DNA from 3 places in the Janibacter sp. CX7 genome. Region 3 is predicted to be linked to each of the others. Evidence: predicted binding sites of a transcription regulator. Region 3 holds the regulator's gene; each other region holds the start of a gene.
What was found. The regulator HrcA, encoded in region 3, represses chaperone genes, less so after heat shock. The targets are predictions, from matches to a motif close to TTNGCACTCGNNNNNNNCGAGTGCNAA.
Positions count from the first base shown of each region.

Region 1: groES (co-chaperone GroES) is a predicted target of HrcA. The motif match lies at 4,323-4,349, and genes of this name have one in related genera.
Region 2: groL (chaperonin GroEL) is a predicted target of HrcA. The motif match lies at 5,839-5,865, and genes of this name have one in related genera.

Region 1 covers NZ_CP101464.1:2,464,611-2,474,380, forward strand. Annotated here, with positions in the region: gene NMQ01_RS12085 (hypothetical protein) at 1-423, opposite strand, end outside; gene NMQ01_RS12090 (ATP-binding cassette domain-containing protein) at 905-1,633, opposite strand; gene NMQ01_RS12095 (hypothetical protein) at 1,609-2,004, opposite strand; gene groL (chaperonin GroEL) at 2,193-3,794, opposite strand; gene groES (co-chaperone GroES) at 3,893-4,189, opposite strand; gene NMQ01_RS12110 (class I SAM-dependent methyltransferase) at 4,403-5,641, shown strand; gene NMQ01_RS12115 (hypothetical protein) at 5,683-5,973, opposite strand; gene NMQ01_RS12120 (glycoside hydrolase family 3 N-terminal domain-containing protein) at 5,939-6,952, shown strand; gene tsaD (tRNA (adenosine(37)-N6)-threonylcarbamoyltransferase complex transferase subunit TsaD) at 7,427-8,506, opposite strand; gene rimI (ribosomal protein S18-alanine N-acetyltransferase) at 8,503-8,982, opposite strand; gene tsaB (tRNA (adenosine(37)-N6)-threonylcarbamoyltransferase complex dimerization subunit type 1 TsaB) at 8,979-9,755, opposite strand; gene tsaE (tRNA (adenosine(37)-N6)-threonylcarbamoyltransferase complex ATPase subunit type 1 TsaE) at 9,752-9,770, opposite strand, start outside.
Region 2 covers NZ_CP101464.1:335,816-345,585, reverse strand. Annotated here, with positions in the region: gene NMQ01_RS01780 (ABC transporter permease) at 1-1,485, opposite strand, end outside; gene NMQ01_RS01775 (ABC transporter ATP-binding protein) at 1,485-2,225, opposite strand; gene NMQ01_RS01770 (alkaline phosphatase D family protein) at 2,328-3,983, opposite strand; gene groL (chaperonin GroEL) at 4,087-5,721, opposite strand; gene NMQ01_RS01760 (hypothetical protein) at 5,944-6,408, shown strand; gene NMQ01_RS01755 (hypothetical protein) at 6,499-7,074, shown strand; gene NMQ01_RS01750 (hypothetical protein) at 7,084-7,431, opposite strand; gene NMQ01_RS01745 (hypothetical protein) at 7,636-8,199, shown strand; gene NMQ01_RS01740 (DUF3263 domain-containing protein) at 8,346-8,645, opposite strand; gene NMQ01_RS01735 (hypothetical protein) at 8,873-9,187, shown strand; gene NMQ01_RS01730 (aminotransferase class V-fold PLP-dependent enzyme) at 9,206-9,770, opposite strand, start outside.
Region 3 covers NZ_CP101464.1:1,984,629-1,994,398, forward strand. Annotated here, with positions in the region: gene ybeY (rRNA maturation RNase YbeY) at 1-86, opposite strand, end outside; gene NMQ01_RS09695 (PhoH family protein) at 83-1,135, opposite strand; gene NMQ01_RS09700 (16S rRNA (uracil(1498)-N(3))-methyltransferase) at 1,172-1,912, opposite strand; gene dnaJ (molecular chaperone DnaJ) at 1,918-3,042, opposite strand; gene hrcA (heat-inducible transcriptional repressor HrcA) at 3,101-4,135, opposite strand; gene NMQ01_RS09715 (DUF3097 domain-containing protein) at 4,277-5,158, shown strand; gene fabG (3-oxoacyl-ACP reductase FabG) at 5,469-6,224, opposite strand; gene NMQ01_RS09725 (trimeric intracellular cation channel family protein) at 6,279-6,920, opposite strand; gene hemW (radical SAM family heme chaperone HemW) at 6,922-8,085, opposite strand; gene NMQ01_RS09735 (tyrosine-protein phosphatase) at 8,118-8,891, shown strand; gene NMQ01_RS09740 (hotdog fold domain-containing protein) at 8,895-9,371, opposite strand; gene lepA (translation elongation factor 4) at 9,448-9,770, opposite strand, start outside.

The DNA of each region.
Region 1 (9,770 bases), 480 kb from region 3:
GACAGCGCCTTCGTCATCGACGAGGACCACCTGCTCGGGGGCTGCCAATGGCGCGACGTTAACGACTCTGCGGTAGGTCGATGCGATGTCTTCGGCCAGGTAGCTTTTCACTGAGGGCACACACACTTCAACGTGGTGTCGGGTCATGCACACCGTTCGCGCAGCTGCCCAGTCCGGCTGACGTTCGACGTCGGACAGGAGGAAGGACCCCGACAAGCTGATCGAGATGATCCCCGCAGCGATCCAACGGAAGAACCCGAGAATCCCACTGGCCAGACTGATCGGCACCAAGGCTTGGACGAGATAGATCCAGCCCGGCGTGAAAAATAGTGTCATCGAGCGAAAATCGATGGGATGCGCCGCCACGAAGGGCGGCGCCGCCGCTCGAAAAAGCACGAGGACGACAGCCGCGTAACCCAGCACGGCGGACGCGGCAGGGACCCAACGACGAGGCCAACGGCCCCCAACCACGACTCCGAGAACTGAGGAGACGGCGATCCAACCGAGCGCGGGAATGAGCACAAGTGGCTGTGGTCGTCCGTGCGTGGCAGTTCCAGCCGTCAGTGCCCACATCGCTAGAGCCGTGGTCGTCAGTCCCAGAGTCGCGACTGCGGCAACCTCCGCCGCGAAGCGGCGCTCTGCCCTCACTCGCTCGTGCGGCGGGCCGACTGCCAACTGATCAATTCCGCTCCGAGCTCGCGACGCGGCAAGCCAACTCGCTGTCCCCAAGACCACGGGAAGGGCCACGATCAATGTCCGGCCGATCATCGCATCGGTCTCGGTCCACACACCGTGCCAAGTTTCCCGCCGGCCCCAAGCGACCAGTCCCGAGGCGATGGCAGTGGTCAACCCGAGGACGATCGCACTTCGACGATCCAGCATGACGAGCCGAACCCATCGACGATCATGCAATCGCACGCAGGTACCCTTCACGCACGTCCGCTACCTCGGGGGCTGACACACCAGTCAGGCCCGCTGGGGTGCCTTCAAACCGGACCGCGCCATCGTGGATGATGACCAGTCGCTGCGCCACTGCCGCTACGTCCTCGAGAAGGTGCGTCGAAATCACCACCGAGGTGTCCGTAGAAATGCCACGAATTCTACGGTGAAAATCATCGCGCTGCTCCGGGTCGAGACCCACTGTGGGCTCGTCCATGAGAATGCTGCGGGGGTTGCCCACCAGCGCACAGGCGATTCCCACCCTGCGCATCTGACCACCCGAAAGTCGTCCAAAAGGGGATCGAGCGACACCGGCGAGGCCCACGGCCGACAGAACGCGCTCCACATCGACATCGCAGCGTTTCAGCCATGCGGCGTACTGGATAATGCTCGAAACAGTGGCCCGATCCGGCGCGCCGAATGACTGGGGCAACCACCCGAGGTCACCGCGCAAGACTCGCCAGTCGTGGGAAGAGGCTACGGGGCGGCCACCACGGAGAACGCTCCCGCTGTTGATTCTCATATCACCAAGGAGCGCCCGGAAGAGGGTCGTTTTCCCTGCACCGTTGGGGCCCATGAGGACGGTACAACCCGGCGGAAACTCGCAGGTAACGGATCGAAGCACTTCGCGGCCGCCACGGCTCACACTGAGTGCTCGGGTCCCAATACTCACTTTCGGATCGTTGACGACCACGAGCCGCAAGGGTCCGGCGAGTATGGGACGTCACGGCAGATCTGATCGCTCCCGCCCTCGCTCGACGTCGAGATGGCCGTGACGACACATTGATAACCCTGCCGCTTGACAGCGGTCAACGAACTTGTGGCCGGTGTATAACGGCCACACTTATAGTCGGGCTCGTTGTCGAAGACAACCTTTCCGCTGAAGTACACCGGGTCACCGTGGGTTGATTTGAGCGAGCCATTGCGCTCATACCCCTTGGTGAACCACTCCTGGACATAAAAGGTGCCCGAACCATCGTCCGACGACACCGTGACTGCATAGGCCATTGATGGGATGAGCGCCAACCCCACCCCGCCCACCACCGCAATCAACGTGCGCTTCATGGAACCCTCCCCCGTCTTGTGTGATGGCATGAGGCTCCACCTTCTCCCGACTCATGTCAAGGGGTGGTTTCGAGGCTCCTTCGTCGCACCACAACCACCAGAGGGCCATCACACCTCAACCACCGGCGCATGACGAAGGGGGCGGCGCACCGGTTGGTGCGCCGCCCCCCTTCGCTCAGGTCAGGACGTCAGTGCGAGTGGCCGTGGCCCTCGTCCTCGTCCTCCTTCTTGTCCACGACGAGCGTGTCGGTGGTCAGGACCATCGACGCGATCGAGGCGGCGTTGACGAGCGCGGAGCGGGTGACCTTGACCGGGTCGATGACGCCCTGGCCGATGAGGTCGCCGTACTCGCCCGTCGCGGCGTTGAGGCCCTGACCCGGGGTCAGCTCCTGCACCTTGGCGACGGCGACGTAGCCCTCGAGGCCGGCGTTCTCGGCGATCCAGCGCAACGGCTCGACACCGGCGGTGCGCACGATGTTGGCGCCGACCTGCTCGTCACCCTCGAGCTGCACGGCGTCGAGCGCGGAGACCGCGTGCGCCAGGGCGGAGCCACCGCCGGCGACGATGCCCTCCTCGATGGCCGCGCGGGTCGCGGAGATCGCGTCCTCGATGCGGTGCTTCTTCTCCTTGAGCTCGACCTCGGTGTGGGCACCGACCTGGATGACGCAGACGCCACCGGCGAGCTTGGCGAGGCGCTCCTGGAGCTTCTCGCGGTCCCAGTCGGAGTCGGTGCGCTCGATCTCGGACTTGATCTGGTTGACCCGACCGGTCACGTCGTCGGCGGCACCCTGGCCGTCGATGATCGTCGTGTTGTCCTTGGTGACGACGATGCGACGGGCCTGGCCGAGGTCCTCGAGACCGACCTGGTCGAGCTTGAGGCCGACCTCCTCGGCGATGACCTGACCGCCGGTGAGGATCGCCATGTCCTGGAGCATCGCCTTGCGGCGGTCGCCGAAGCCGGGGGCCTTGACGGCCGCGACGTTGAAGACGCCCTTGAGCTTGTTGACGACGAGCGTCGAGAGGGCCTCGCCGTCGATGTCCTCGGCGATGACAAGCAGCGGCTTGCCGGACTGCACGACCTTCTCCAGCACCGGGAGGATCTCCTGGATGTTGGAGATCTTGCCCTGGTTGATCAGGACGTAGGCGTCCTCGAGGACACCCTCCATGCGCTCCGGGTCGGTGACGAAGTAGGGGCTGATGTAGCCCTTGTCGAACTGCATGCCCTCGGTGAAGTCGAGCGCGGTCTCGGCGGTCGAGGACTCCTCGACGGTGATGACGCCGTCCTTGCCGACCTTGTCGAAGGCGTCGGCGATGATCCCGCCGATGCCCTGGTCCTGGGCGGACAGCGACGCGACCTGGGCGATCTCGTCCTTGCCCTCGACCTCACGGGCGGTCTCGAGCAGGCGGGCCGAGACGGCCTCGACGGCCTTGTCGATGCCGCGCTTGAGGCCGGACGGGGCGGCGCCCGCGGCAACATTGCGCAGGCCCTCCTTGACCATGGCCTGGGCGAGGACGGTCGCGGTCGTCGTGCCGTCACCGGCGACGTCGTTGGTCTTGGTGGCGACCTCCTTGGCGAGCTGGGCGCCGAGGTTCTCGTAGGGGTCCTCGAGCTCGATCTCGCGGGCGATGGTCACGCCGTCGTTGGTGATCGTCGGGGCGCCCCACTGCTTGTCGATGACGACGTTGCGGCCCTTGGGGCCGAGCGTCACCTTGACGGCGTTGGCGAGCTGGTCGACGCCGCGCTGAAGGGCGTCACGGGCGGAGTCGTTGAACTCCAGTTCCTTGGCCATGTCTGTCCTTTGGTTCTAACGAAGGGGGGAAAAGCGACGCCCCGGAGGGCCCGGGAGAGGGCCGCACCCGGGGCGTCAGCTGTGAGTCGTGCGCAGGCTCAGGCGAGGATCGCGAGCACGTCGCGGGCGGAGAGGATGAGGTACTCCTCGCCGCCGTGCTTGATCTCGGTGCCGCCGTACTTGGAGTAGATGACGCGGTCGCCGACGGAGATGTCCATCGGGACGCGCTCGTCACCGTCGTCGTTGAAGCGGCCGGGGCCGACGGCGACGACCTCGCCCTCCTGCGGCTTCTCCTTGGCGGTGTCCGGGATGACGAGGCCGGAGGCGGTGGTCTGCTGCGCCTCGATGCCCTTGACGACGATCCGGTCCTCGAGCGGCTTGATGGAAACCGACACGGTGACTCCTTCTGTGGGGACGAATGTGTGAGTTCTGGGGCGAAGCCGGGCCGGGCGCCGTCGCGGGGGTCGTCCAACCGTGGCATCTGGCACTCGCCAGTGGTGAGTGCCAAGAGCAAATCTAGGCCGCCGTTTGGCACTCGGTCAACCCGAGTGCCAGCGCCCGGTCGGATAGGTCCGCCGTGCCGAGCACGATGCGTGACAATGGCGCACGTGGACCCGACGACCGTGCGCTGGCTGGCCTCCCCCGAGGGGCACGAGTCCCTGCACGGCCTGCCCGAGTACCGCGAGGCGGACGCGGTCGGTCTGGCCTCGCGGCTGCGGGCGGCGGGCCACTCCGCCGAGCGCGTCGCCGCGCTCCTGACGCAGAAGCGTCTGCAGGCTCGCGCGCAGGAGAAGTTCGGCGAGTTCGCCGAGGGCATGCTCTTCACCCCCGACGGGCTCGAGCAGGCCAGCCGCCTCGAGGTCGCCGCCACCCACGCCGGGCGCTACGCGACCGCGAGCCTGGCGACCGTCCACGACCTCGGCTGCGGCATCGGCTCCGACGCGATGGCGATGAGCGCCCTCGGCGTCACCGTCCACGGGGTCGACGCCGACCCGCTCTCTGCCGCCATCGCCGACGTCAACCTGCGCCCCTGGCCCGACAGCCGGGCCCGCACGGGGGTGGCCGAGGACTTTGAGGCACCCCTCGACCCCTTGCACTCGCGCACCGGTGTCTGGCTCGACCCGGCGCGCCGCACGCCCGGCGTCACCGACCGGAGCGGGCGCACGCGACGGGTCTTCCGGCTCGACGAGATCTCGCCGTCGTGGGACTTCGTGCTGTCGGTGGCCCGCGACGTGCCCGCGACCGGCGCCAAGCTCTCCCCTTCGCTCCCCCACGACATCCCGCCGCTCGGCACCGAGGCCCAGTGGACCTCGTGGCAGGGCACCGTCCTGGAGTGCACCGTCTGGTGGGGCCCGCTCGTCAAGGAGGCCGGACGCAGCGCCCGCGTCCTGCGCAAGGGCGCGCCCCCGGTCGAGGTGGACCAGCGCACCTGCGAGGAGGACCCCGCCGCGGCCGCCTCGCTCGCCGAGACGGGGCGATGGCTCTACGAGGCCGACCGAGCCGTCAACCGGGCCGGGCTCATCGGCACGGTCACCGGCGCCGTCAGCGGGATGGAGCTCGAGGCCGGGCTGGGCTACGTCACCAGCGACGAGGCGCTCGACCTCGGCCACGCCCGCCGCTACGAGGTGCTCGAGGCGATGCCCTTCTCGGTCAAGGGGCTGCGCGGCTGGCTGCGCGAGCGCGGCATCACCGGTCTGACGGTCAAGAAGCGGGGCATCCGCCTCGACGAGGACCAGCTGCGCAAGCAGCTGAAGATCGGGCGCGGCGCCGGTGACGGCGAGAGCGCGACCGTCGTGCTCACCCGCGTCGGTGGTGAGCAGGTCGTGCTCGTCGTCGAGGCGACCTGAGGGTCCGCGGGTAGCCTGCACCCCATGCCGACCCGAGCCAGTCACCTGACCCGCGCCGCTGCAGGCCTCGCCGTCCTCGCCCTCGCAGGGTGCGGCGCCGACTCCGGGGAGGGCAGCTCGACCTCCTCCTCGTCGACCTCGGGTGCGAAGACGTCGAGCTCGACGACCTCGACGTCGGCGACGTCCTCCCCTTCGTCCTCGTCGAAGACGTCGTCCGCGAGCTCCTCCTCGCGCACGACTTCCGCCACCGCCTCCGGCCCGGACGCGGGCGCCTGCGTCGAGCAGGTGCGCGAGGCGATGACGCCGACCCAGCAGGCCGGGCAGCTGCTCATGGCGGCGATGCAGCCGGGACCCGCGACCGGTCTCGACGGGCCGATCGGGGCCCAGGGTCTGGGCTCGATGCTCTACCTCGGCGGCTGGAAGGACAGCGGGACCGTCGCGGCCGCGAGCCAGCACCTGCAGGACGTCTCCCCGACCGTCGACGGCACGAAGGTCGGCATGCTCGTCGCCGCCGACCAGGAGGGTGGCGAGGTGCAGCAGCTCACCGGTTCCGGCTTCACGTCCATGCCCTCGGGCCTCGAGCAGGCCCAGCTGCCCGACCTGCGCTCCTCTGCCAAGGGGTGGGGCGCCGAGCTCAAGCAGGCCGGCGTCAACGTCAACCTCGCCCCGACCGCGGACACCGTGCCCGCCGAGATCGGCCGGGCCAACGAGCCCATCGGCAAGTGGGGGCGCCAGTACGGCTCGACCCCGCAGGCCGCGAGCAAGGGCGCGCTCGCCTTCGCCCAGGGGATGCAGGACGCGGGCGTCGAGCCGACGGTCAAGCACTTCCCCGGTCTGGGGCGGATCACGGGCAACACCGACCTGCGCGACACCGGCATCACCGACTCGGTGATGACCCGGGACGACTCGCACCTCACGCCCTTCGCCGATGCCATCGACGGCGGCACCCAGATCGTCATGGTCGGCTCCGCGCACTACTCGCAGATCGACGGCGAGACCCCGGCCCTGTTTTCCTCGAAGATCGTCGACGGCATGCTCCGCGACGACCTGGGCTTCGACGGGGTCGTCATCACCGACGACGTGGGCGCGGCCAAGGCTGTCTCCGCCACCCCCGTCGGCGAGCGGGCCACGAAGTTCATCGCCGCCGGCGGCGACATCGTCCTCACCGCCGACCCGAGCCAGGTCTCGACGATGGTCTCCGCCATCGAGGCCAAGGCGAAGGGGGACCCGGCCTTCGCGAAGCAGGTCACCGCGTCGGTCACCCGGGTGCTCACGCTCAAGGAGGACATGGGTCTGCTGCGCTGCGGCTGAGCCGAGTGGCCGTGGCGCCGGGTCAGCGGCCGAGTGGCCGGGGCCAGGTGGATGGGCCCCCGCCGTCGCTCCGTACGACGAGCCACGCTCCCGCACGGCCCCGTGCCGCGCGACGCCCTACGCCGTTGCTCCGTACGACGAGCCAGTTCCTTCGCCCACTGCCCGGGCCCACCTCGCCCCATACGCCGTTGCTCCGTACGACGAGCCGCGGTTCAGAGCACGGAGCAACGGCGTAGGCAGTCATCCGCACCCCCGTCGCCCCACCGATCCACCCCGCGTCCGGCTCAAAGTACGGAGCAACGGCATAGGCAGCGATCCGGGCCTCGACCGTGGGCTCCGGCTGCACCTGTGTCACCAGGGTGACGCCTGTGTGACCGCATGGAGTGACACGGGCGGGCGGATCGTCACACAGGTGCCGCGCCACCCGCGGCCGGCGCGGCTCACGGCACTCGGTCGCGCCCTCGCCGCCCGCCCTCAGTGCGCGTGGTCGTGGTCGACGTGCACCGGCAGGCCGGTGCGCACGTCGGTCACCGGCAGCGAGCTGTCGGCGGGGAGCGAGAGGTCGCTCGCCGGCCGCCCCTTGAGCATCATCTGGGCCCCGAGGCTGGCGACCATCGCGCCGTTGTCGGTGCACAGCCCCGGCCGCGGGACGCGCAGCTGGATGCCGGCGTCATCGCACCGTTGCTGGGCCATCGCCCGCAGGCGCGAGTTGGCCGCGACCCCACCACCGACCTGCAGCGCGGCGACATCGTGCTCGGTGCAGGCGAGCACCGCCTTGCGCGTGAGGATGTCGACGACGGCCTCCTGGAAGGACGCGGCCACGTCGGCCACCGGCACGTCGCGCCCGGCGGCCTGCTCGGCCTGGACCCAGCGGGTCACGGCTGTCTTGAGCCCCGAGAAGGAGAAGTCGAAGCGGTGCCGCTCCATGTCCTTGCGGCTGGAGAGCCCCCGCGGGAAGTCGATGGTGATCTGCCCGTCGCTCGCCGCCCGGTCGATGTGCGGCCCACCGGGGAAGGGCAGCCCGAGCACCCGCGCCACCTTGTCGAAGGCTTCCCCCGCGGCGTCGTCGATCGTCGACCCGAGGCTGCGGATGTCGTGCGTGACATCGGGGACGAGCAGCAGCGAGGAGTGGCCGCCGCTCACGAGCATCGCCATCGTCGGCTCCGGCAGCGGCCCGTGCTCGACGATGTCGACGGCGACGTGGCTGGCGAGGTGGTTGACGCCGTAGATCGGCAGCCCGAGGGCGACGGCCAGCGCCTTGGCCGAGGCGACGCCGACCATGAGCGGGCCGGCGAGGCCCGGGCCGGAGGTCACGGCGATGCCGTCGAGGTCGGTCAGCGCGACGCCGGCGTCACGGCAGGCCCGCTCGATCGTCGGCACCATCGCCTCGAGGTGGGCACGGGAGGCGACCTCGGGCACCACCCCGCCAAATCGGGCGTGCTCGTCGACGCTCGAGGCGATGGCATCGACCAGCAGCTCGGTGCCGTGGACGATGCCGACACCGGTCTCGTCGCACGAGGTCTCGATGCCAAGAACGAGGGGTGCATCCGTCATGCCTGCGCCTCCTGCGTCAGGTCGAGAGCGAGGACGAGCGCGTCGACCCCACCCGGGTAGTAGCCGCGCCGGGTCTGCAGCAGCCCGAAGCCGGCCGAGTCGTAGAGCCCCCGCGCCGCGGTGTTGTCGGCGCGCACCTCGAGCAGCAGCCGCTCGGCGCCCGCGGCCCGCGAGCGCGCGACGAGCTCCTCGAGCAGCCGCCGACCCAGGCCGGTGCCCCGCACCCGCGGCAGGGTCGCGATGGTCATGACGTCACTCGTGTCGCCCGCGTGGTCGAGGCCCGCATATCCGGCGACGCCCTCGGAGTCCTCCGCGAGCAGGTACTCCCGCCGCGGCCGCCCCGCGAGCTCGCCCCACCAGGACGCGAGGCTCCACGCCTCGGTCCCGAAGAGCTCCTGCTCCAGGTCCGCCAGCACCTCGAGGTCCTGCCAGCGCACCTCCCTCATGACGAAGGGGGTCACCGTCGCCGTGGTCACTGGCTCGCCTCGGCGTCCCGGCCGGCCTGCTCGGCCCGGACGGCCTGCTCGGCCCGCCGCAGGTCGCGCTGCTGCTGACGGGGTGAGGGCTTGAGCGCAGACTTCGGCGCCGTGGACGCGGGCGCGACCGCGTCGGGCCGGCGCAGGTAGAGCGGCTCGATCGGCATGTCGGCCCCGGCGGCGATGCGCCGGGCGGCCAGGCCGGCGAGGACACCGGCGTCGACGTCGAGCAGCCCGTCAGCGTCACCACCGGCGAGCGAGGTCAGCAGGTCCGGGTAGAGCAGCGGCCCGCGGCCGACGGCCGGCAGGGCGCGTACCTCCTCGGGCAGTTCAGAGGGCCGGGTCACCTCGGGCTCGTCGAGCGCGGTGATCTCGCCTGCGGCGCAGCGATAGCGGGCCCAGTAGACCTCCTTGCGCCGGGCGTCACTCGCGACGAGCAGCTCGCCCTCGTACCCATTGGCAGCAGCCGCGGCGGCGAGCGCGTCGAGCGAGCACACCCCGTGCACGGTCACACCGCGCGCGTGGGCGAAGGTCTGGGCGGTGACGAGACCGACCCGCAGCCCGGTGAAGGGGCCCGGGCCGGTGCCGACGGCCACGTGGGTCACCTCGTCGACGCCGGTGCCCGCCGCCGCGAGGGTCTCGACGACCAGCGGCGCGAGCAGCTCGGTGTGCCGGCGGGCGTCGACGACGGAGCGGCTGGCGAGCACCCGCTCGCCGTCGTGGACGGCGACCGAGATCGCCGACGTGGCGGTGTCCAGCGCGAGCAGCCTCACGGCACTCCCCCTTCG
Region 2 (9,770 bases), 1.6 Mb from region 3:
GGCCGCGGTGCGGCCGGGGTTGCGCACGGAGTTCTGCTCCGCCATCCGGCCGACGCTGCCGAAGACCGCGCGGTAGACCCCGCCCAGGCCCGCGATCACCGGCCGACCGACGAAGGGAGCGAGGAAGGCCGTGCCGAGGACGAGGCCGACGATGCCGCCACCGATCCACCACAGCTCGCGGCTGTCGGCGACGAAGAGCCCGCAGAGGAAGGCGACGACACCGAGGACGAGCACCCCCACCTCAAGGCCCCGGCGGACCGGGTGGTGCCCGATGCCGGTGTCGATGGAGTCGCGCATCGCCGCGACGGGCGGGACGGACCCGGCCCGTCGGGCGGGCACCCACGCGGCGACCATCGTGACGAGGATGCCGACGACATAGGCGGCGATGACCGTGCGCGGCGCGAAGACGAGCCCGCTGCCCGACAGGTCGAGGCCGATCGTCGCGAAGAGGGCCTTGATGCCCATGGCGAGCACGACGCCGAGCAGGAGCCCGAGGGTGGCGCCGACGACCCCGATGAGGAAGGCCTCGAGGAGCACCGAGCGCACGACCTGACGCTTCGAGGCGCCGATGGCGCGCAGCAGCGCCAGCTCTCGACCACGCTGCGCGACGATGATGCTGAAGGTGTTGATGATGAGGAAGGAGCCGACGAAGAGCGCGATCCCGGCGAAGACGAGCAGGAAGGTCGTGATGAACCCGAGCGCCTGCTGCACGTCGTTCTGGTTCTCCTCCGCGAGGCCCTTGCCGGTCCAGCCCTTGTAGCCCTCGGGGACGAGCGGCTCGGCCTGGGTGAGCAGCTCCTGCTGGCTCACGCCGTCCTTCGCCGTGACCCACACGGAGGAGTACTCGTCCTTGCCGTCCATGAAGTACTTCTGCATGGTCTTCGTGTCGAAGATGACGACCGAGGCGCCGGCCATTCCCCCTTCGCCGAAGGTCATCGTGCCGACGAGCTCGGCCTTGATCTCAGGGGTGTCACCGGTGGTGACGAGGGAGATGTCGTCGCCGACCTCGTAGCCGGCCCGCTCCGCGGTCGCGGTGTCGACCATGACCTCGCCGTCGCGCTCGGGGGCCCGGCCGTCGTCGATGACGATGGGGTTCTTGCCGAGCTGGTTGGGCGCTTCGGAGTAGTTGAAGGACAGCGCCGGGGCACCCTGGCCGCCGACGACCTTGCCGTTCTTGCCCACGACGAAGACGCCGATCGCGTCGACCGAGCCGTCGGCGCGCTCGGCACCGGGCAGCTGGGCGAACTTCTCGACGTCGGCAGCCGTGACCCGGCCGCCGCCGGAGCCGCCGTAGTCGTCGGTTTGCTCGGGCTGGACGACGACGTCACCGACGGTGCCGTCCATGATCCCGTCGAAGGTGCGACCGAGAGTGTCGGTGAAGATGAGCGACCCGGCGACGAAGGCCGTGCCGAGGACGATCGCCATGGCGCTCATCAGCAGGCGCGCCTTGCGCGCCAGCAGACTCTTGAAGGTGGCCTTGAGCATCAGTGGGCCCCGGCGCTCAGCGCGACCATGCGCTCGAGGACGGTCTCGCGCTCCGGCTCCCACAGCTCGTCGACGATGCGACCGTCGGCGAGGAAGAGCACCCGGTCGGTGTGGCTCGCGGCGACCGGGTCGTGCGTCACCATGACGATCGTCTGGTCGAAGTCGTCGACGCTGCGCCGCAGGAAGCCGAGCACCTCGGCACCCGAGGTGGAGTCGAGGTTGCCGGTCGGCTCGTCGGCGAAGATGATCTCGGGCTTCGACACCAGGGCGCGGGCGCACGCGACGCGCTGCTGCTGACCGCCGGAGAGCTCGTTGGGCCGGTGGCCGAGCCGGTTGCGCAGGCCGACCGTCTCGATGACGAGGTCGAACCACTGCGGGTCGGCCTTGCGGCCGGCGATGGCCAGCGGCAGGAGGATGTTCTCCTCCGCGGTCAGCGTCGGCACGAGGTTGAAGGCCTGGAAGATGAAGCCGATCCGGTCGCGGCGCAGCCGCGTGAGGTCCTTCTCCTTGAGCCGGGTGATGTCGGTGTCGCCGATGAGGGCACGCCCGCCGCTCACCGCGTCGAGACCCGCGAGGCAGTGCATGAGCGTCGACTTGCCGGAGCCGGAGGGCCCCATGATCGCCGTGAACTGCCCAGCCCCGATGTCGAGGTCGATCCCGTCGAGCGCAGCGACCTGCGCCTCTCCCTTGCCGTAGACCTTGCGAAGGTCGTGCGTGCTGGCGGCAACCTGCGTGCCCATGTCCCCTGCTCTCGTCCGTCGTGGATGTCCGCGGACCAATCTAGGGTCGGGCTCGGCGACCGGTCACTGGGGTATCCCCCCGGTGCCGGGCGCGGGCCCGCCTCAGATCTCGACGGTGGAGACCACCCGCAGGCGCGGGTGGGCGTCGTCGCCGTCGACGACGTCACCGGTGACCCAGCGCATCGTCAGCCGACCGTCCTGCACCTGGGCCATCGCGAGGTTGTTGTCGAACCACGGTCCCTCGGTGAGCTCCCACGGGTAGCGCAGCTCGGGCACGCCGTCGGTCCGGGCCGCGAGCCAGCGCATCGGGCGGACGAGCCCCTTGGCCATCTGCGACATGAGCACGCGCAGCGAGCGGGGCATGGGGTTGCGGATCGGGCTGCACACCGCCTGCACGATGCGGCTGCGCGCGCCGTGGCTCGCCGGGTCGCTCACCTCGGCGACGTAGGAGTGGTGGACGTCGCCGGAGAGGAAGGTGATCGTGCCGGGCGCGGTGCCGCGCTCGCCGCGGGCGACCGACATGACGAGGTCGAAGACCTCGGTGAAGCCGGACTGGAAGGCACCCCAGTGCTCGAGGTCGACGACCTGGCGCAAGGCCTCGGTCGCGCGGTGCACCGGCTGCGACCGGTCCGGTCCGGCGAAGGACTCGCTGATCGCCTCGGCATCGTGGAGACCGGGCGGCAGGAGGAAGGGCAGCGAGGTGCCGACGAAGAGGTGGTCGAGGTCGCCGGTCATCTGCTCGTCGAGCCACGCGAGCTCGTCGTCGTCGAGCATCGAGCGACGCTCCGGCTCGAGGACCCGCGCGGCGCGGGAGTCGAGCATGATCAGCCGCGAGCCGCCGAGGGCCCGGGTGTAGCTCCAGCGGTAGGTCTCCGGCTGCCGGTCGACCCGCTCCGCTAGGGCACGAAGGGGGACGGTCAGGTCGACCTCGCCCGGTCCGGCACCATCGAGCCGGGCCCAGATCTCGTCCTGCGCCAGCTCCTCCGGCGCGAGGTTGCCGATGTGCTGGTGCACCCAGTAGCTCGTCAGGCCGGCGACGAGGCGCTCGTGCCACCACGGGGTCCGGTTGATCTCCTGGTGCCACGACCACGAGGTGTTCCAGTCGTCGCGGATGTCGTGGTCGTCGAAGATCATCGCGCTCGGCACGACCGAGAGGACCCACCGGATCGCCGGGTCGCTCCACGCCAGCTGGTAGAGGTGCGAGTACTCCGCGTAGTCCTTGATCTCCTCGCCGGGCGGCTCCTCGATGTCGCGCCGCGAGGCGATGAAGTCGTGCATCTCCGGGCTCGTCTCGTCGGCGTAGACCTGGTCGCCGAGGAGGGCGAGGACGTCGGGTCGGTGGGACTCCCCCTTCGCCAGGGACAGGGCGAAGGTGCGCAGCGCGTCGACCCCGTGGCTCGCGTGGTGCTCCGCGTCGTGCGGGACGCTCGTGCGGCAGGAGCCGAAGGCGAGCAGCGTCGGACGCGCGTGATCGAGCGTCGCGATGCTCGATGGCGGCAGGTCGGAGCCGGCCAGCGGCCACACCTGCTCGTCGTCGACGCTCACCGTGTAGTCATAGGTGCGGCCGGGCTCGAGGCCGTCGAGCAGGACGAGGGCGTAGTGGTGGCCCTCGACGACGAAGCTCGCGGCGTGCCACGCGCGGCCGTCGGCCGCGACGGTCACCCGCGCGGGAGCGGCGGTCTCCACCCAGACGGAGGCGTCGTGCTCACCGACGAAGCGCAGGAGGGGACCGAGGACGAGGGGGCTGGTGCTGGTCATCGCCGGCCATCCTCTCCCGCGGACCTGTGAGCACGCCGAAGGGCGGTCCCCCGGTGACCGGGGAACCGCCCTTCGCGCGTGGTGCAGGTGGTGCGGGGTGGGCTCAGAAGCCCATGCCGCCCATGCCACCCATGTCGTCGCCACCGGGCATGGCCGGGGCGGCCTTCTCCGGCTTGTCGGCGACGACGGCCTCGGTGGTGAGGAAGAGCGCCGCGATGGAGGCGGCGTTCTGCAGCGCGCTGCGCGTGACCTTGGCCGGGTCGATGATGCCCTGGGCGATCATGTCGACGTACTCACCGGTCGCGGCGTTGAGGCCCTCGCCCGCGGGCAGGTTCTCGACCTTCTCGGTGACGACGCCGCCGTTGAGGCCGGCGTTGGCCGCGATCTGCTTGAGCGGCGCACCCGCGGCGACGCGCACGATGTTGGCGCCGGTCGCCTCGTCGCCCTCGAGCGAGAGCTTGTCGAAGGCGGCCTTGGTCGCCTGCAGGAGCGCGACGCCACCACCGGCGACGATGCCCTCCTCGACGGCAGCCTTGGCGTTGCGCACGGCGTCCTCGATGCGGTGCTTGCGCTCCTTGAGCTCGACCTCGGTGGCCGCACCCGCGCGGATGACGGCGACGCCGCCGGCGAGCTTGGCGAGGCGCTCCTGGAGCTTCTCGCGGTCGTAGTCCGAGTCGGAGTTCTCGATCTCGGCCTTGATCTGGTTGACCCGGCCGGCGATCTGGTCCTGGTCGCCCGCGCCCTCGACGATGGTCGTCTCGTCCTTGGTGACGACGACCTTGCGAGCGCGGCCGAGCAGGTCGAGCTCGGCGGTCTCGAGGGAGAGGCCGACCTCCTCGGAGATGACCTGGCCACCGGTGAGGATGGCGATGTCGGCGAGCATGGCCTTGCGGCGGTCACCGAAGCCCGGAGCCTTGACGGCGACGGACTTGAAGGTGCCCTTGAGCTTGTTGACGACGAGCGTCGACAGGGCCTCGCCCTCGAGGTCCTCGGCGATGATCAGCAGCGGCTTGCCGGCCTGCATGACCTTCTCGAGGACGGGCAGCAGGTCCTTGATCGAGCCGATCTTGGAGTTGGCGATGAGGACGTAGGGGTCCTCGAGCACGGTCTCCATGCGCTCGGTGTCGGTGACGAAGTAGCCGGAGATGTAGCCCTTGTCGAAGCGCATGCCCTCGGTGAGCTCGAGCTCGAGCCCGAAGGTGTTGCTCTCCTCGACGGTGATGACGCCTTCCTTGCCGACCTTGTCCATGGCCTCGGCGATCTTGGCGCCGATCTCCTGGTCAGCGGCGGAGATGGAGGCCGTGGCAGCGATCTGCTCCTTGGTCTCGATCTCCTTGGCCATCGCGAGCAGCTCGCTGGAAACTGCAGCGACGGCGGCCTCAATACCGCGCTTGAGGGCCATCGGGTTGGCGCCGGCCGCGACATTGCGCAGGCCCTCGCGCACGAGTGCCTGGGCGAGGACGGTCGCCGTCGTCGTGCCGTCACCGGCGACGTCGTCGGTCTTCTTGGCGACCTCCTTGACGAGCTCGGCCCCGATCTTCTCGTAGGGGTCGTCGAGCTCGATCTCCTTGGCGATGGACACGCCGTCGTTGGTGATCGTGGGGGCGCCCCACTTCTTCTCCAGGACGACATTGCGGCCCTTGGGGCCGAGGGTGACCTTGACGGCGTCGGCGAGGGTGTTCATGCCCCGCTCGAGGCCGCGACGGGCCTCCTCGTCAAAAGCAATGAGCTTTGCCATTCGGGTGGTTCCTCCACGCGAATCGAAGGGTGCGACCGGGGGTGCCCGCGACGGACGGAGTGCGACCACCCGGCTCACGTCACCGTGCGATCGCGCCCCTCACCTGACCGGTCAGGACTGTCACTCTCACGAGGAGAGTGCTAAGGCCCATTATTGGCACTCTCCCCCTGCGAGTGCAAACGATCCTCCCCTTCGCCCCCGCCGCCTTGGCACAGTGGAGCCATGAGCGATCTCGACTGGAGCACGCCCGCCGGCCTCGCCGCGATCAAGGCCCACCTCGCCGAGCGCATCGACGGCTGGACCCCGCCGGTTGCCTGGGCCGTCGGCATCACGCCGGCGAGCAGCGACCCGGAGGTGCAGTTCCCCCACGTCAACCTCCCCGGGGGCAGCCACGGCCTGGCCGCCGTCGTGCTCGCATCGGTGCTGCGCCACGACGGCAGCACGGCCACGCTCGACGTCTCGGCCGAGCAGCTGCAGGCCGCTGTCGACGGGCTCGCGCCGGCGCAGGCGTGCGCCGAGGTCGAGCACCCCAACCTCGCCGCCTGGCAGGGCCTGCTCACCGAGGCGGGCGACAACCCCGCCCGCGCGCTCGTCGCCGTCTTCGTCGCCGACCTCGACGACCCGGTCGGCTCCGACGCCGACGGGCAGATGCGCGCCGGCTTCGAGGGGCTGCACCCGCGCACCTGAGCGACTGCACGCAACCGTCGAGGCGCCCCACGCGTCCTACCATGTGAGGCTCGTCACACCGACGACTCCTCATCGACGAAGGGGTTCACCATGCGACGCACAGCCACCCTCACCATCCCGACCCTGGCCGCCGCCATCGGCCTGACGCTTGCCGGCGCGAGCGCCGAGGCGACGACCTCGGCCGACGGCGACGTCATCGAGGAGCACGTCGACGTGCAGGTCATGCTCGACGGCCCGATGAGCCAGGTCCGCGGCAACCAGCACCGGCTGATCTTCGAGACCGACGCCGAGGGCGTCCAGTGGCCGCGGGGCAAGCGCAAGATCGTCTCCTACTTCTGCCCGAGCGGGGCGACGGTCAACACGCGGTGGGTCTCGTCGCGCTGCGTCTTCCGCAGCACGGTCTACCTCGACCACGACCGCAGCGACTACCGGGTGAGCTCGACGATGCGCTCGGCCGTCGTCGACGGACCGCTCGAGGGCGCCGGCCGCACCTTCCCCTCCGACCTGGTCCTGCGTGCCGATGGCTGGGCCTGGACCGGGGAGTGGGTCGGCGGCACCCGGCTACGCCAGACGCACGCGACCGTCAGCGGGCGCGTCGACGGGGCGAAGGTCCGCTGGAACACCCGCGAGGACTCCTTCATCCACCGGATCGAGGCGACCCGCTGACGACCACGGTCACCGGAGGGTGATGAAGCCCCCGGGCTCGATGTCGCGGGAGACCCCGGCGAAGGTGCCGTCGGCACGCGTGATGCCGTGGTTGACGCCGGTCCACGGCGACCCCTTGAGCGTGAGGTCCACGGCGAGGTCGCGGGTGACGTGCGAGTCCAGGTTGACGGCCCGAGCCCGTCCGACGACCTTCGCCGAGAGCCCGGTCGAGCTGACGCGGAAGGTCAGCGGGCTCTTCTCGGGCAGGATCATCCGCTGGGCACGCAGCGTGCAGCCGGAGGTGAACCTCGGGTCCTGACCCGCGGGGCAGAAGTAGCTGTGCACGTAGTTGATGTCGCCCTCGCTCTCGAGCGACATCTCGTGGACATTGCCCCGCAGTCCGGCGGCCTTGCCCAGATGGGTCGCGTGGTAGCGGGCCCGCCCCTGCGACGGGCCCTCACCTCCACCGACGCACCCAGCCCGTCGCGGGTTGCCTCAGCGCGACGACGGAACCGGACGCCCCCTTCGCCCGTCCAAGCGGTGAGCGGCCGCGTCGGGCGGCCGCCTCCCCGAGGAGACGCCATGACCCGCATCGCCGCGTCCGTCGCCACGACGGCGCTGACCCTGGCTGCCACCCTGACCAGCGCACCGGCGGCAGGAGCCGCGACCACGACGACGGGCGACCTCGTCCGCCTGACCGCCGTGGCGCCCGGAGCCATCGACCGAGTGCCGGGCAACCGGCACCGCCTGCAGCTCGCCGAGAGCCCCGACGGCCAGGGCGGTCGGCTGCGCTCCTGGTACTGCCCCCGCGGTGCCACGGTGACGCCGACGTGGACCTCCGCGCGGTGCACCCCGCGCCTCGACCTGCCGGTCACCTTCGACCCGGCCGGGACGCGGGTGGGGTCCAACGGGCACATCGCCGTCGTCGACACGACCGTGACGGCCGGCGCCTGGGCGCGGGTGCCGCTCGACCTGGAGGTCCGGCTCGTCGCCTCCGGAGACCGCCAGATCATCATCACCGACGGCAGGGACCAGTCGGTCGAGGTGCGTGACGCCGCAGCCTGGGGCTACGGGCGCCTCGAGGGGCGCCCGCTCGATGTCGGTGGCGGCACGCGCATCGGCCGGTGGACCGCGACGAGCATCTGATCGCCCGCACGCCCGAGGGCGGCTCCGGTACCCCCTGCGCACCGGAGCCACCCTCGGCGTCCCTCTCGTGGAGTCAGACGTGGCCGGGGCGGCTCCGGTTGGCCCGGACGTGAATCCGAGACCGATCTGTGATCTGGGGCGGGCGCTCAGACCTCGAAGCCGAGGCGGCGGGCGCTGCGGGTGCGCTGGCGCTGGTCGCGCAGTCGGCGCAGCCGCTTGATGAGCATCGGGTCCTCGGAGAGCGCCGCGGGGTTGTTGATGAGCGCGTTGAGCACCTGGTAGTAGCGCGTGGAGCTCATGTCGAAGAGCTCCTTGATCGCCTGCTCCTTGGAGCCGGCGTACTTCCACCACTGGCGCTCGAAGGCGAGGATCTCGCGGTCGCGGTCCGAGAGCGGGACCGAGGGGGTCGGCGCGGCGGCCTGGTCTGCGAGGTTCACGCGTCGCACTGTACCGGCGTAATCACACGCCTGTCATTCCTCCCGGCGTGTCGGCTGGACAGGCCGGACGAAGGGGGTCACTCACGCCCCCTTCGCCCCATCCGTCACAGGTTGGACCGCTCGGCGCACGGCCGAACCCCAATGGTCAGGGAAGAGTAAATTTTTGCGGTGGCGACAACGGGGTCGCCAGCCCGGGAGCGGGGGCCCGAGCGCCATCCCTGCGGGAAGGAAGCACCATGAAGAGGACGATCATCGGCTGCGTCATGGCAGCCGGGCTGCTCGTCGGCAGCGCGAGCGCCGCATCCGCCGGCGAGGTCACCGGCAACGGCAAGCCGACGCCGATCACGGAGCACAAGGCGCGCTCGATCTGCGCCTTCTCCGGGCTCGACACCCCCGACGAGATCGAGGGCAACCCGCCCGGCTTCGACGACGACTTCCTCGGCCACGGCACGCAGAGCTACGGCCAGTTCGTCGCCTTCGGACTCAAGGACGCTCTGGCCGCCGAGGCGCCGCGCTACACCTGTCGGGGCAACGCCGGCTTCGAGGAGTGAGACACCTCGTCGCGATCCTCACGCCATGGAGTCGAGGATCGCGACGATGTCCTCCGCCGTCGTCTGCGGGTTGACGACGGCAAATCGTGCGAGGGTCTCGCCGTCGTGGTTGGTCGGCACGACGAAGGCGAACTCCTCGTCGAGCATGCGGTCGGACCACGCCTGGTAGTCGGCGGTCGTCCAGCCGCGACGCCGGAAGACGACGACGGACAGGAATCGCTCACCGACGAGCTCGAGGTCGTCGCGGCGGGCGATCTCGGCCTCGGCGAAGGCGGCGACCGACAGCGTCTGCTCCACCGAGTCGCTGTAGGCCTGCGTCCCGTGGGTGGCGAGGGAGAACCAGAAGGGCAGCCCCCGGGCCCGGCGGGTCAGGCCGACGGAGTAGTCGGTGGGGTTCCAGTCGGTGGCCTCGGTGAGCACGTCGAGATAACCGGCGTGCTGGGTGTGGGCATTGCGGGCCGCCGCGGGGTTGCGGTAGATGAGCGCGCAGCAGTCGAAGGGGGCGAACAGCCACTTGTGCGGGTCGACGATGAAGCTGTCGCAGTGCTCGATGCCCGCGTAGAGGTGGCGCACCGAGGGCGCC
Region 3 (9,770 bases):
ATCTGCTCGAGCACATAGCGGCTGATGTCGACGAACTCGGTCTCGTCGACGACGTGGTCGGTCTCGTTGAGCACGTCGATGCTCATGCGCGCTCCCCCTTCGTGGCGTCGTAGCGGTCGTAGGCACCGACGATCTCGCCGACGAGGCGGTGGCGCACGACGTCGGCGGCGTCGAGGTGCGCGAAGTGCACGCCGTCGATGTCGGTGAGGATGCGCTGGACCACCTTGAGCCCGGACTGGGTGCCGCCGGGCAGGTCGACCTGGCTGGTGTCCCCCGTGACGACCATCTTGGAGCCGAAGCCGAGGCGGGTGAGGAACATCTTCATCTGCTCGGGCGAGGTGTTCTGCGCCTCGTCGAGGATGATGAAGGAGTCGTTGAGCGTGCGACCGCGCATGAAGGCCAGCGGCGCCACCTCGATGGTCCCGGCGGCCATGAGCCGCGGGATCGTCTCGGGGTCGATCATGTCGTGCAGCGCGTCGTAGAGCGGGCGCAGGTAGGGGTCGATCTTGTCGTTGAGCGTGCCGGGCAGGAAGCCGAGCTTCTCCCCCGCCTCGACCGCCGGCCGGGTGAGGATGATCCGGTTGACCTGCTTGGCCTGCAGGGCCGCCACGGCCTTGGCCATGGCGAGATAGGTCTTGCCGGTGCCGGCCGGGCCGATGCCGAAGACGACGGTGTTGTCGCCGATCGCGTCGACGTAGTGCTTCTGCCCCAGCGTCTTGGGCCGGATCGTGCGGCCGCGGTTGGAGACGATGTTGGTCGTCAGCACGTCGGCGGGCCGCTCGCGGGTCTGGCCGCGCAGCATGGTGATCGAGCGCTCGACGGCGTCCCTGTTGAGGGGCTGCCCGGCCTCGAGGATCTCGATGAGCTCGTCGAGCAGGCGGTCGATGACCTCGAGGTCACCGCTCGGCCCCTGGAGGCGGAACTCGTTGCCGCGCACGAGGATCTCGGTGCGCGGGAAGGCTCGCTCCATCGTCCGCAGGAGCTCGTCGGTCGGGCCGAGGAGGCTGACCATCTGGATGTTGTCGGGCAGGACGATGGTCTGCTGGACCCGGGGGGCGGTGCCGGGGGCACCCGCGCGGGGGTCGTCGGTGATCGCGTCGAGGGCGCGCAGGTCGGGCTGGTCTGATGAGGGCATCGTGCTGCTGATTCTACGGGCTCGGCGCCGGGGCGATCATCGCCAGCGGCCCATCGCGCTGAGCACGGCGATGGCTGCCGGGCCTGCGGTGGAGGCGCGCAGGACCTCGCTGCCCAGCCGCACCGGCTGCGCACCGGCGGCGACGAATCGCTCGAGCTCCTGCGGCGAGATCCCGCCCTCGGGCCCGACGACGAGGAGGACCTCCCCTGCGCCCGGCAGGTCCGCCGTGGCCAGCGGGAGGGTGGCGTCCTCGTGCAGGACGAAGGGGGTGGCCCCGGCGAAGCGCTCGACGAGCCCCGCGCTGCCGACGAGCTCCTCGACGTGCGGCCAGCGGCCGCGGCGCGACTGCTTGGCAGCGCGCTCGACGACATGGGTCCACTTGCGCCGGCCCTTGTCGACCTTGGGCCCCTTCCACCGCACGATCGACCGGTCGGCCTGCCACGGCACGACGGCGTCGACGCCGAGCTCGGTGGCCGCCTCGACGGCGTCCTCGTCGCGGCCGTCCTTGGCCAGGGCCTGCACGAGCACGAGGCGAAGGGAGGGCTCCGGCTCGTCGGCCCGCCCCAGCACCCGCAGGCGCACGAGGTCGCGACCGACCTCGGTCACCTCGGTGAGCACCCGCGCCCCGTGCCGGTCGGCGACGAGCACCTCCTCGCCCACGCCGAGACGGACGACGGTCGCCGCGTGGTGGGCCTCGGGGCCGGTGAGCTCGACGAGCGCGTCAGGGGCGAGGCCGTCGAGGGCACCGGGGTCGACGAGGAAGAGCGGTGCGGTCACCGGGGTCAGCGACCCTTGAAGGCGTGGCGCAGGCGCCCGACGAAGCCGGAGTCGACGTCGTCGAGCTCGCCGTCGGGCTGCTCCTCGTCACGGGCTGCCGCGAGCTCGCGGAGCAGGCGCTCCTGCTCGTCGTCGAGGCGGGTCGGCGTGCGCACGTCGACGTGGATGACGAGGTCGCCGCGGCCCTCGCGCCGCAGGTGCGTCACACCGAGCCCGGGCAGGACGATCGTGTCGCCCGGCTGGGTGCCGCGCTTGATGGTGATCTCCTGCTCGCCGTCGAGGGTGGCGAAGCTCATCGTCACGCCGAGGGCGGCTGCGGTCATCGGCACGGCGACCGAGGCGTGCAGGTCGTCGCCACGGCGGGTGAAGGTCTCGTGCTGACGCACGCGCAGCTCGACGTAGAGGTCGCCGGCCGGCCCACCACCGGGACCGACCTCCCCTTCGCCCTCGAGGTGGATGCGGGTGCCGTCGTCGACGCCGGCGGGGATGCGCACCTTCATCGAGCGGCGGCTGCGCACCCGGCCCTGGCCGGAGCACTCGTGGCAGGGGTTGGGGATGACCTCGCCGAAGCCCTGGCAGGTGGGGCACGGACGGCTGGTCATGACCTGGCCGAGGAAGGAGCGCTGGACCTGCTGAACCTCGCCGCGGCCGCCACAGGTGTCGCAGGTGCGTCGGCCGGTGCCCGGCTGGGCGCCGTCGCCGCTGCACGAGCCGCAGACGACGGCCGTGTCGATCGTCAGCTCCTCCTGGCCGCCGAAGACCGCGGTCGCGAGGTCGATCTCGAGGCCGACGAGTCCGTCCTGGCCGCGCGCCGAGCGGGAGCGCGGACCGCGCCCGGCGCCGCCGGCCGCCTGCCCGAAGAACTGCTCCATGATGTCGCTGAAGGTGAAGCCGGCGCCGAAGCCGTCGTGCTGGCCGCCGTAGGGGTCACCGCCCATGTCGTACTGGCGGCGCTTCGTCTCGTCGGAGAGGACGTCGTAGGCCTGCGAGACCCGCTTGAACTGCTCCTCGGCCTCCGGGCCGGGGTTGACGTCGGGGTGCAGGGTGCGGGCCAGCTTGCGGTAGGCCCGCTTGATCTCCTCGGGCGTCGCCTCGCGGCTGACGCCCAGGTCCTCGTAGTAGTCGTTCACGCGTGACGTCCTCGGTGGGTGGTGGGGGTCGGGTGGTTGTGCGCGGTGCGGTCGCCCGTCAGGCGTCCACGATCCGCGAGAGATAGGTGGCGACGGCGCGCACCTGCGCCATGGCCGCCGGGTAGTCCATGCGGGTGGGGCCGAGCACACCGACGGCGCCGACCTGCTCGTCGCCGGAGCCGTAGCCGGAGGTGACGAGCGAGGTGCCCTGCAGCCCGGACACGGGATTTTCGGAGCCGATGCGCACCGAGACGCCGGCCGCGGTCTGACCGGCCTCGACGCTCAGCAGCTTGAGCAGGACGACGTGCTGCTCGAGCGCGTCGAGCACCGGCTCGAGGGTCATCGGGAAGTCGCTCGAGCTGCGCGCGAGGTTGGCGGTGCCGGCGAGCGTCACCTTGGTCACGCGCTCCTGCGCGAGGGCGTCCTCGACGGCCGCGATGACCCCGGCCGTCAGGGCATCCTCGGTCTCGTCGTCCTCGCCGGCCAGGGTGCGCAGCGCGGTGATCGCGTCGGCGAGCCGCAGGTCGCGGGTCGCGGCGTTGATCCGGCCGCGCGCACGTGCGAGGGCCTCGGCGCCCTGGCTGCTCAGGTAGTCGACGCTCGTCGGCACGATGCGCTGCTCGACGCGGCCGGTGCCCATGATGACGACGACCATGAGCCGGGTCTCGCTCATCGGGACGAGCTCGATGTGCTTGACCGTGCTGCGGGTGAGCGAGGGGTACTGCACGACCGCGACCTGGCGGGTCAGGGTCGACAGCAGCCGCACGGTGCGCTCGAGGACGACGTCGAGCTCGTCGGCGCCCTCGAGGTAGTCGGTGATCGCCGCCCGCTCGCCGCGCGACATCGGGCGGATCGCCTGGAGCCGGTCGACGAAGAGCCGGTAGCCGGCGTCGGTGGGGATGCGCCCGGCCGAGGTGTGCGGCGCGATGATCAGTCCCTCGTCCTCGAGGGCGGCCATGTCGTTGCGCACGGTCGCCGCCGAGACGTTGAGCTGGTGGCGGTCGAGCAGCGCCTTGGAGCCGACCGGCTCCGAGGTCTGCACGTAGTCCTCCACGATGGCGCTGAGCACGGCCATCCGCCGCTCCTGGCTCATGACGTCCTCCTTCGTCACCCACTCCGGGACCGCTGGCACTCGGTCCACCTGAGTGCCAAGTCTACGACCGTCGGAGGCATTCCAACGACCCCGGCGTGCCGCGCCGACCACTCCCCCGGTGTGCGCCTACGGTCACCCCTCGTGAGCGATCGATACGGCAAGGACGTGCTCTCCGGCGACTGGAAGTCGAAGGGCAGGCTGGCGCGGCCCACCTCCCGTGCCCTCGAGGCCACCCGCGGAACGGTCGTCGAGGACGTCGAGACCGGGTGGGTCGGCGCCGTCGTCGCGGTGGAGAAGGCGGGCGGCGTGCACGTCGTCCACCTCGAGGACCGCCGCGGCAAGGTGAGGGCCTTCCCGCTCGGCGGCGGCTTCCTCGTCGACGGCGCCCCGGTATCGCTCACGGCACCGAAGGGAGCCCAGCGCGCCGCCCTCGCCGCGGCCGAGCAGCAGGCCTCCCGCACCGCGAGCGGCTCCGTCGCCGTCCACGACGCCAAGGCCAGGGTCGCCATCGGGTCGCGGATCTTCGTCGAGGGCCGCCACGACGCCGAGCTCGTCGAAAAGGTGTGGGGCCACGACCTGCGGGTCGAGGGTGTCGTCGTCGAGATGCTCGACGGTGTCGACGACCTCGCCGCCGCCATCCGCGACTTCGCACCGGGCAGGGGCCGCCGGATGGGCGTGCTCGTCGACCACCTCGTGCCCGGCAGCAAGGAGTCCCGGATCGTCGCCGAGGCCAACAAGGTCGCGCCCGAGCACGTGCTCGTCCTCGGCCACCCCTATGTCGACGTGTGGCAGTCGGTGCGCCCCCAGCGCCTCGGCATGGACGCCTGGCCGACGATCCCGCGCTCCATGGAGTGGAAGCGCGGCATCTGCGCGCACCTCGGCTGGGCCCACGACTCCCAGGCCGACATCGCCCGCGCCTGGAAGCAGATCCTCGGCACGGTCCGCTCCTACGCCGACCTCGAGCCCGCCCTCCTCGGCCGCGTCGAGGAGCTCATCGACTTCGTCACCGCCCCCGAGGGCTGAGGAGCGAGCGCCAGCACGCCTCGATGCCGGCCTGGCCGGGAAGTCCGAGTCCGGCCGGGAAACCTGCTGGTGGCCGGGCTATTGCGCGGTCACCAGCAGACTTCCCGGCCACGGACGAGCTTCCCGGCCAAGGTGACTCGGCTCAGGACGGCGAGCGAAGGGGGATGTCGGCGCACATCAAGCCGAAGTCAGGCACGACAACGTGCGTCCCAGGAAGACGAAGGACTTCGGCGGGCGCCGACGTCCCCCTTCGCCCACCGGACCCTTCGCCCACCGGACCCGTCTCCCGCCGGAGCCTTCGCCCGAAGGATCAGTCCTTGGGGCCGCCGGCGACGTAGATGACCTGGCCGGAGACGAAGCCGGCCTCCTCGGACAGGAGGAAGGAGGCGGTGGCGGCGATGTCCTCGGGCTGGCCGACACGGCCGACGGGGGTCTCCTTGGCCGCGTGGGCGAGGAAGTCCTCGAAGGGCACGCCGATGCGCTCGGCGGTCGCGGCCGTCATGTCCGTCTGGATGAAGCCGGGGGCGATCGCGTTGGCGGTCACGCCGAACTTGCCGAGCTCGATGGCCAGGGTCTTGGTGAAGCCCTGCATGCCGGCCTTGGCGGCGGAGTAGTTCGTCTGGCCGCGGTTGCCGAGGGCCGAGGTCGAGCTGAGGTTGACGATGCGGCCGTACTTCTCCGCGGTCATGTGGGCCTGGGCCGCCTTGGTCATGAGGAAGGCACCACGCAGGTGGACCGCCATGACCGAGTCCCAGTCGTCGACGGACATCTTGAAGAGCATGTTGTCGCGGATGATGCCCGCGTTGTTGACGAGCAGCGTCGGGGCACCGAGCTCCTCGGCGACGCGGGCGACGCCCGCCTCGACCTGCTCGGCGTCGGAGACGTCCACGCCCACGGCCAGGGCGGTGCCACCCCCTTCGGTGATCTCGTCGACGACGACCTGGCAGGCCGACTCGTCGAGGTCGAGGACGGCCACGTGGTGACCGTCGGTGGCGAGACGAAGGGCGATGGCGCGGCCGATGCCGCGCGCGGCCCCGGTGACGATGGCGGTGCGAGTCGTGGTCATGCCCTCATCGTGCGTCATGGGATCCGGTGCCGCACAGGGGCGTCCGCCGACCGGTCACCGCCGGCGGATGCGGCTCGCCGGCCACCGCGGCTCGGTCGGGAGCATCCAGCCACGCTTGCGCGCGAGCAGGCAGACCCCGCCGCCGACGACGAGCGCGCCGAGCGAGGCGAGCGGTCCGGTGGTCATGAGGTGGAGCAGGACGAGGGTCGCGCCCCCGGCGAAGGCCGCCGTGGCGTAGAGCTCGGAGCGCTGGAGGATCACCGGCACGTTGCCGAGCATCATGTCGCGCACGACGCCGCCACCGCAGGCGGTGATGACGCCGAGCAGGATGGCCGGGAACCAGTGGATGTCGGCGAGCAGCGCCTTCTGCGTGCCGACGACCGCCCAGGTGCCGAGGGCCACGCCGTCGATCCAGGGGAAGACCTGACGCCACCGGCGCCCCTCGAGCGGGACGAGGAAGGAGATGGCCGCCGCGACGAGGGCCACCGTCAGGTAGCGCAGGTCGGTCAGGGCGACCGGCTGCACGTTGAGCAGCACGTCGCGGATCGCGCCGCCGCCGAGCGCGGAGACGACGGCCAGCACCGAGAAGCCGACGGGGTCGAGCTGGTAGCGGCGGGCGACGGCTCCGCCGAGCAGGCCGTTGGCGAAGACACCGAGCAGGTCGACGAAGGCGATGAGGTCGGGGATCTCGGGCACGTCAGGCACCGGCACCCCCGACGAGGTGGTGGACGACGGTGTCGGCGAGCAGCCGCCCGCGACGGGTGAGCACGACGCTCCCCCGTACGGCCTCGCGACCGTCGACGAGTCCGTCGGCGACGAGTCCGGCGACGGCCCGGCGACCCTGCTGCGTGAGGCGATCGGTCGGCAGGCCCTCGCGCAGCCGCACCCCGAGCAGGACCTCCTCGTCGGCCCGCTGCTCCGGCGTCAGCTCCTCGCGCTCCGCGGCCGGGTCACCCTCGGCCAGCGCCTTGGCCCAGGTCGCGGGGTGCTTGAGGTTCCACCAGCGCACCCCGTCGACGTGGCCGTGCGCGCCGGGCCCGACGCCCCACCAGTCGTGGCTGCGCCAGTAGGCGATGTTGTGCCGGCACCGGTCGGCGGGCGTGCGGGCCCAGTTGCTGATCTCGTACCAGGCGTAGCCGGCGTCGGCGAGCAGCTCGTCGGCGAGCTCGTACTTGTCGGCCTCGTCGTCGCCCGTCGGCATCGGCAGCTCGCCGCGGCGCACCCGGGCGGCCATCTTGGTGCCGTCCTCGACGGTCAGCGCGTAGGCCGACAGGTGGTCGGGCGCCAGGCCCACCGCGGTCTCGAGGGAGGTGCGCCACTGCTCGAGGCTCTCCCCCGGCGTGCCGTAGATGAGGTCGAGGCTCACGGCCAGGTCGGCGGCACGGGCCGCGGCGACGGCCCGGGAGACGTTGGCCGGGTCGTGGGTGCGGTCGAGCGTCGCGAGCACCTGCGGCACCGACGACTGCATGCCGATGCTCGCCCGGGTGAAGCCCCCGTCCGCGAGGACCCGCAGCGACTCCTCGGTGACGCTGTCGGGGTTGGCCTCCGTCGTCACCTCGACGTCGTCGGCCAGCCCCCACCGCTCGCGCACGGCGTCGAGGAAGCGCACGAGGTCCTGCGGCGGCAGCAGCGTCGGGGTACCCCCGCCGACGAAGACCGTCGAGACCGGCCGGTCGTCACCCACGGACCGCACCGCGAGGTCGAGCTCGGCGATCGCGGCGTCGACATAGGTGGCGACGCTCGCCCCCTTCGCCCCGCCGACGGGGCCCAGCTCGGTGGCGGTGTAGGTGTTGAAGTCGCAGTACCCGCACCGGACCGTGCAGAAGGGCACGTGCAGGTAGATGCCGAAGGGGGGACGCACCGGCTCATCCTCCCACCGATAGCGTGGGCGCCATGACCCGGTGGATCGAGCTCGACGGCGTCGTCAACATGCGAGACCTCGGCGGGCTGCCCACCCGCGACGGACGCACCACCCGCGAGGGCCGGCTGATCCGCAGCGACAACCTGCAGGACCTGAGCGAAGGGGACGTGCGTCGCCTCGTCGACGAGCTCGGGGTGAGCGACGTCGTCGACCTGCGCAGCCACGTCGAGTACGAGGTGACCGGAGCGGGTCCGCTGCGCGCCACCGCGCTGACGCACCACCACCACAGCCTGCTGCGCGAGGACCGCGACCCCGACGAGACGATCGAGCAGGCCCTGGCCGTCCGGTGGGGCCGGCAGGACCACTCGCCCCGGGACGGCGCCTTCTGGGCCCGGCACTACACGGGCTACCTCACGGCCCGGCCCGACTCGGTGGCGGCGGCACTGGCTGCCGTCCGCGACAGCACGGGCGCCACGGTCGTCCACTGCGCGGCGGGCAAGGACCGCACCGGCACCGTGGTCGGCATGGCTCTCGTCGTCGCGGGCGTGCCCGCCGAGGTCGTCATCGACGACTACGTGCGCACGGCCGAGCGCCTCGAGCGGATCATGGACCGGCTCTCGAGCGTCGAGCCCTATGCGCGCACGCTGCCGACGCACAGCCTCGAGGACCAGCTGCCACGGCGCGAGTCGATGGAGGCCGTGCTCGCGCACCTCGAGTCGGAGTTCGGCGGTGCCGAGGGGTGGCTCGAGGCCGCGGAGTGGTCGCGGGAGCAGGTCGCGCGGCTGCGCGACCGGCTCGTCGGGTGAGGCTCAGGCCTTCTTCGGCTTGGCGGTGACGTAGACCGGGATGACGCCCTCGACGACGACGACCCCGTCGGTGCGCACGGCCTTGACCCGGATGTCGACGTCGTAGGGAGCCTCGCCCGCCCACTGCTCGGGGTCGGTCTCGGCGACGCACAGCAGGTCGGTCGTCGACTTCGCCAGGTAGCTCACCTGCAGGCCGCGCGGCAGCCACCGCTGGTCGCTCGGGCAGGTCGCCTCCGCGAGCAGACCCATGGCGGCCTCGAGACCGTTGCAGACGGCGATCGCGTGCAGGGTGCCGATGTGGTTGTGCACGCGCTTGCGGTTACGGATCGACAGCTCCGCGTGGTTGGCGCGGACCTCGCGCACCTGCGGGCGCACGGTGGCGAAGTAGGGCGCCTTGACGGAGTAGAGCAGCGAGAAGAGTCGCTTGCCCGCCGGGAGGCTCGCGATGCGCTGGTAGAGGGCGAAGGTCTGCTGGGCCATGACCGCCACACTAAGCCAGCGCTTAGTGACCGGGAAGGGTCCCCGGCGTCGCCTGCGTCACGTCAGCAGCGCGCCGCTACTTCTTCGCCTTGTCCACCGCGCTGTCGTCGGAGGAGAGCGCAGCGATGAAGGCTTCCTGCGGCACCTCGACGGTGCCGATGTTCTTCATCCGCTTCTTGCCCTCCTTCTGCTTCTCGAGCAGCTTGCGCTTGCGGGAGATGTCACCGCCGTAGCACTTGGCGAGCACGTCCTTGCGGATCGCGCGGATGTTCTCGCGGGCGATGATCCGCGCGCCGATGGCTGCCTGGATCGGCACCTCGAACTGCTGCCGCGGGATGAGCTCCTTGAGCTTGCCGGCCATCATCGTGCCGTAGGCATAGGCCTTGTCCTTGTGGACGA